One region of the Pseudoalteromonas sp. ABE4_541 genome, then DNA from elsewhere that is predicted to be linked to it. Evidence: riboswitches for the same ligand, from Rfam matches in the RefSeq annotation. Region 1 holds a riboswitch; the other holds the start of a gene.
What was found. Region 1 has a riboswitch for cobalamin ahead of ACW689_RS16500 (TonB-dependent receptor domain-containing protein). Riboswitches for the same ligand answer to the same signal wherever they lie in the genome.
Positions count from the first base shown of each region.

Region 2: it holds a riboswitch for cobalamin, as region 1 does, so the genes downstream of both, ACW689_RS08545 (ABC transporter ATP-binding protein) here and ACW689_RS16500 (TonB-dependent receptor domain-containing protein) in region 1, are expected to answer to the same signal.

Region 1 covers NZ_JBSVEM010000018.1:70,993-74,407, reverse strand. The annotation lists gene ACW689_RS16500 (TonB-dependent receptor domain-containing protein) at 1-1,321, opposite strand, end outside; cobalamin riboswitch at 1,358-1,510, opposite strand; gene ACW689_RS16495 (YajQ family cyclic di-GMP-binding protein) at 1,668-2,150, opposite strand; gene ACW689_RS16490 (VanZ family protein) at 2,290-2,640, shown strand; gene ACW689_RS16485 (ketopantoate reductase family protein) at 2,633-3,415, shown strand, end outside.
Region 2 covers NZ_JBSVEM010000007.1:21,919-25,333, forward strand. The annotation lists gene ACW689_RS08535 (cobyric acid synthase) at 1-182, opposite strand, end outside; gene ACW689_RS08540 (FecCD family ABC transporter permease) at 196-1,182, opposite strand; gene ACW689_RS08545 (ABC transporter ATP-binding protein) at 1,179-1,994, opposite strand; cobalamin riboswitch at 2,108-2,232, opposite strand; gene nqrM ((Na+)-NQR maturation NqrM) at 2,334-2,546, opposite strand; gene ACW689_RS08555 (FAD:protein FMN transferase) at 2,640-3,415, opposite strand, start outside.

The DNA.
Region 1 (3,415 bases):
TTTTAACTGACAGACCTAACTCGTTATTACTCGCCTGTTCCGGTTTTACACTGGGGTTTGGCAAATACCAAGGACTGTTTTTTACGAATGCATGGGTTAATGTGGGCGCTCTAAAAGCAGTACCGTGATTGACTCTAAACGTCACGTACTTATTAGCGACATAACCCAAACCTGCGGTGTAAGTTGTGTCACGGCCATGAAAGTCATAGTCATCAGTTCTTACCACGGCATTAGCCAACAGCGTACCATCATCATAAAAACCACCGACAAACGCTGCCTTGTTGGTTCGCTCTGAATGAGTAAACTCAGCAGTCGCGTTACCTAAATCTTCTGTTAGCTGATTAAAACCAGCACTGACTTTTAACGCGTCACTGATGTCATACAATGCTCTATATTCGAACTCTACTCGCTCTGTGCTGTACACATCATGCTTGGGCGTACCCGTTTGGGTATTCTCCTGTTGTGAGAAGCTCGCACTAGCGTGATGAACAAGTTTATCAACTCGCTTTTCCCATGCGAACCGGCCGGTGTAGTTTTCAAACTCATAGGCATCATTACCCCATTCATTATCATACTCACCATCCCCTTCACTGTACTGTGCAATTGCCGACAAAGACCCTAAAAGCGCATGATCATAATTTAAGTTAAACCCAAAGTTTTTATTGGTATAACCATCACTATCATGATCTTTGCTCAGTGGTGCGGCAGAATCTTTACTCTTTACGTCATATCCATCAGTATCTTCATATCCAAGATTAAAACTTAAAGACAAATCTCCCGATGATAACTTACCCGACTGCTGGTAATTCACATAATTATGGCCGCCAGCTGTTAGGGCGATTTCATGCTGTTGTGCTTGACGCGTAATGATATTAATCACCCCAGCCATCGCATCAGAGCCATAAATAGCGGCTCTCGCGCCCTTTACAACTTCGATACGTTCGATGCTGTTTACTGGAATGTTGGTAAACGACACACTGCCAGAGTTGGCATCACTTATACGTACACCATCGACTAAGACCAGCAAATGCTTAGTTGCAGCACCGCGCAGAAATACGCTAGCAGTTTGTCCAAAACCGCCCGTTCGAACCACATCAACACCGGCGATGGTATTAAGCAAAGAAGGTAAATCACGGGCATTACTTTGCTCAATTTGAACACGCTCAAGCACATTAACCGTTGCTAAAGCATTATTGATAGGTTGTTCAAATTTATTAGCCGTAATCGTAATACGTTCAATAGATTGTGTATCTGTTTGTGCAGATACACATGATGACACAGCAGCGAACACAGCCACCGCAAGCATAGATTTGTTTTGCATGATATCCCCAAACTTGCGCCCACCGCACAAGTAAAACAAGTAAAGTACATCAAGGCCGGTCTCCGGACTTAGCCCATAGTGGCATCACCGTTGCGGGGGCAGTGCTGGATTTCGCTCACTCCTGTGATTGTCACCAACTTCCCGATTATCTTAGCTATTTTTGAAAACACCATAATCAAATGTGATCGTTAAAATCATCAAGCCAAGCACCTTGAAAAGAGGCGCTATTGTGCGAACTTTAGAAAAGATTGTCAATGGACGTCTAGAAATCTAAAGCAAGCTATATATTTAGCTTGCTTTAGTATATGTGCGCTCTGTTACAACACTGAAAGGTGGGCAAAAAGAATTAGTCGCGGAAGTTTTTAAATTGGAATGGCTGACCCAACTCAGAAGTACGAATTAATTGCATTACTTCTTGTAAATCATCACGCTTTTTACCTGTAACACGCACCTCTTCACCTTGAATTGCGGCTTGTACTTTAATTTTTGAATCTTTGATTAGTTTAACCAATTTCTTGGCCATGTCTTTATCGATCCCTTGTTTCAAAGCCACTTTACGCGATACGTTTTTACCAGCTCGCTCAATGTCTTTCAATTCAAGACTCGACACATCAAGACCACGCTTTGACGCTTTACTAGCCAAAATGTCAAATAATTGCATGACTTGTGGATCGGCTTCCGCTTTGAGTGTGATCACCTCATTTGTCAGTTCAATTGAGGCATCAACACCACGAAAATCGTAGCGTGTTTCAAGTTCGCGCTTAGCATTATCAACCGCGTTTTTTGCTTCTGTCATTTCGATTTCAGACACAATGTCAAAAGAAGGCATGTTACTCTCCTAAAATATGAATAACGCAATTATATCAATCAAAATTAGAATGTGGGTAAAAATGTGATATTCACCCACCAGCCAGTTTTCAGTGATATACTGGCCCTAATTTAGAGCTCATCATTTAGTAGGACTTTTTGTGACAAGACGGGTTTATCAAGTATTGCTGTTAATCACTTTGGCTATTTGTACTTTTTTATTTGCTAAAGAATTTCAACATTCCGGTATACGCATCGAGCATGCCGATAAAGTCGTTCATTTTGTTATCTTTTTTGGCCTCGCATTTATCATGCATCACGCCTTCAAATGGCCAATGATAGCGCAACTGGTGCTATTAGCGAGTTATGGTATTGGCATTGAAGTGATGCAAGACAGCCTCCCCTACAGAGAAGCCTCATTGGGTGATTTTATCGCCGACTTTGCCGGCGCGCTCAGTTATTACTTAACCTATTGTGCAATATACAAATGGCGACTTAAAAAACATGGCTAATGTGCATATTGTTGGCGCAGGGGCAATTGGGCTCTCATTCGCGCAAAAGCTAAGTCAAAAGCACAAGGTCACTGTGGTCGGCAGGCAGCCCTCAACAAGCGAGCTACTTTACACTCTAGATAACCACACCAGCAAAATAAACGCGTCTTATACACCTTGTAATACCAGCGCGCTTGCTAAAATGGCTATTTCGCACTGTTTTGTTTGCGTCAAAGCTTATCAGCTGCAGCAAGCATTCTCTGATATTCAACCCTATTTACAACACGATGCGTGCCTATTTATTTCACATAATGGTATGCAAGATCTCGGTAAAATAAAAAATCAGCTGCAACCAAGTCAACGGCTCTATTTTGTCAGTACCTCAATGGGGGCTTTAAAGCTGGCAGCTAACCATGTTAAAGCAACAGGCAATGGTGATACCTATCTTGGCGCCTGCAACGAGCCGGCCGAAGTTGATATAGAGCAAACTTATCAGGAATTTTTTTCGGATGCCTTTGCTCCTTGTGATATTCATAACGATATTAATCTTCTTCGATGGCAAAAACTGCTGGTCAATATTGCGATTAATCCTCTAACAGCCATTCACCAAGTCCCAAACGGCGCACTCAGAAAGCCACAGTTCGCTGGTACTATTATCGATTTATTGAATGAAGCATGTAATGTCGCCCAAGTTGAGGGCATTCACATACCCCTTTGGCAGGCGTTAGAGACCGCATATCAGGTGATGGATCGCACGCAACTGAATGCCTCTTCAATGCTACAAGATGTCATAAAC
Region 2 (3,415 bases), on a different contig from region 1:
TGCAGCGCTTGCGCTCGGCCAACTTCTCCACCACAGGGGGTTACCGCACTGTTTAAAGCCATATTTTGTGGTTTAAACGGTGCCACTTTGATACCTCGACGAGCAAATACACGACAAAGAGCAGCAGCAAGCGTGCTCTTACCTGCATCTGACGTTGTGCCTTGTATCATTAATGTCTTCAAAATCATCACCCCGTTAATTGTTTTTTCGCGTGACCAATAAGAACAAAAAGAACACACTGCCAATGGCAGCAGTGATCACACCCACAGGTAACTCTTGGTTATTCAGCATGGTACGAGCGAGAACATCAACCCAGAGCATAAACACTCCACCAGCGATGGTGATACAAACCAGTCCAAGTGTAGAAGCTTGGGAAATAAAAAAGCGTACCATATGTGGGATCATTAACCCCACGAACCCAACTCCCCCACATGAAGCAACGAGTACCGCCGTTACCAAAGAGCTGACTATCAACATACCAAGGCGTACCCTATTAACGTTTATACCTAATGTAATTGCACTTTCATCGCCAAGCAGTAATGTATTTAGAACACGGCGGTAAAGCAGCACCACAAATAGGCAAGCTCCCACGACGAAACAAGGTAACCAAAGCCATTGCCATTGTGCGCGGCTAAAGCTGCCTAAAGTCCAAAAGATAATGGCACTGATGGCTTGTGGATCGCTCCAATACAAAAGTAAACTGGTACAAGCACTAAATAAGAATGATAGAGCGACACCGGCAAGTAACATAGACTCAACTTGCCTACTTGCTTGGCTTCTGGCAATAATCAATAGCAAGATCATGGCTGCAAGACTACCTAAAAAGGCAGCCCCCGATAACCAGAGTCCAGCTTGCACACCAGTAAATGCAAATAACAGCACCACACCGAATGAAGCGCCAGAAGATACACCAAATAGGTAAGGATCAGCTAAAGGATTACGAGTTACCGTTTGCAAAATAAGTCCTGCCAGCGCCAAGCCACAACCAGAAAAAAAAGCTAAGATCGCACGTGGTAGTCGCAATTCAATAATGACCTTATGCTCCAGCTGGGTGTCCGAGTAAGCAAAAAGCGCTTGTACCACATCAGATAAAGCGATAGGTATTGCACCTAAACTTAATGCACCCAAAAAGCTAATCGCTACCACAGCGCTCAAAAAGATACTGAAAGGCAAACGGCTCATTGAATATATCCGTAATGATAACGAATATGCGGTACTTGTCGTGTATTACCTTGAAAACTCGGCAAGCGGCTCACCTCGGCACACACACCAAACACATCACTCAGTAACTGAGGTGTTATAACGTCAGCAGGGTCGCCTTGTGCAACCAATTTCCCTCCTTTGAGCACGAGCAATTTATCACTCATCGCTGACGCTAAATTTAAATCATGAAAAGAAGCCAAGACGCTGATACCCAAAGACTTAGCAAGTTCCATAATTTGAATTTGATACTTCACATCAAGGTGACTCGTTGGTTCATCCATAATGAGTAACTCAGGTTGTTGTACAATCGCGCGAGCGATCATCACCCGTTGCTTTTCTCCACCAGAAAGTGAGCTAAATATTTGATGAGATTTATGGGTCAATTCGACTTTATCAATTGCGGCATCAATCAATTGGCGCTCTTTTTGACCTAAACAAGAAAATAATGTTTTGTGAGGTGTCAGACCCATTGCAACAACTTCATGCATTTCTAAATTGAATTGTTCTGGCACCTCTTGTAGTACAACCGCGACTTTCTTGGCATATGCTTGTCGTGTATAGCGCTCTAGCTGCTTTCCATACAACGACACGGAACCTCTAGAAGGAGGTACATAACGATATAGACAGCGCAACAAGGATGACTTACCAGCACCATTAGGCCCTAACAAACCCACAAATTCCCCCCGATTAACATCAAAACTGATCTTTTTGAGGATCTCGAGTTGATTGATCTTCAATTCAAGTTGTTGAACTTGCAGTATTGTTGGGGCTTTCGCCATTGGTTGTGTCATGTTGACCTTTCAATAAAAACGAACGGACACACAGACAACAAGTACTCGTTACATAAGTAAAGCACTAAAAAGTGGAGGATTGACTGTGACTCATAGTACGCCCGCTAAGAGTTAATTTGTTAATCTTGGTATCTGACTTTGGTCACTTTAAGCGACCTTCACAGTTGCGGGGACAGTTGAGTATTTGCAACTCATTCCCAAGTATCACTAACAACAATATGGCGTCATTATGCTGTCTAGATGGCTAAAATACAACTTTTGATGTACGGGCTTGAGTAAATATTGAAGACAACCAAAAATGCGAGCCGTAGCTCGCATTTCAAGGCTATTAGAAAACAGCTACAGAATTTGGTTTTCTTTCCAAGCTTGTTCTTTTGCCATGCGTTTTTTGCGTCTATCGCACGGGTCATCGCAGTCACAGGCTTTTTCAACACCTACTGCGCCTAAACCACCACAGCTGCTCGCCATTGACTTCTTCTGCACAATCACGCCGACTGCCATCGCAGCAATAATCAAAATCAGTAAACCAAAAGTAAGAAGAAACAGCGACATTGTATAAGCCCTTTTAAGGTGATAATTGGCCCAACATGCTTTGGGCCAATGACGGTTTTAAACACCACGCATTATAGCGCGGTTATTCTGCGCTCACAAATATGGTTTGAAAGCATCACTGGCATACGTTTTTAAGCCTTCTGGAGACTTACTGATCAAGTACACGGCAAGGTTATGTTCTTGTGCGTACGTTTTTGCTCGCTCCGTACCCATTATAGTTAAGGCCGTTGCCAAGCCATCTGCAGTCATCGCTGAAGGATGAAGAACCGTAACTGATACCAACTCATGCTTTACGGGCATGCCCGTGGCGGGGTCAATCAAATGGGTAAACGTTTCGCCATCCATTTCATAAAAAATACGGTAATCACCAGATGTCGCTATTCCTGTACTTCCAAGTTTAAGCTCTCTATGAGATTGACGCGTTCCCATTGGCGCATCAGGCTGCTCTATCGCAATAATCCATGGTACACCGTTCGGTTTCGAGCCTGAAACCCGCAGCTCTCCACCAATTTCAACCATATAATTCGTGATCCCCAACTCCTCGAGTAAAGACGCTACTTTATCAATACCAAACCCTTTAGCTGTTGCTGAAAATGATACCTCAAGGCCATCGACTGTTTTAGCCAGTCCTTGCTCATTCAAGGTTAACTTATCAACGCCTATACGGCTGATCATATCATCCAATTGTGCTTGAGAAGGACGCTTAGTTGGCCGCTTGTCTGGGCCAAATCCCCATAAGTCAATCAGTGGTCCCATGGTCACATCTAAGGTTTTTGTCGACTCACCAAGACGAATAGACTCTGCAACAACGGTTCTAAAATCATCACTAATAGGCATAATTTGGTCATGAGGCAGGCTATTAAAGCGGT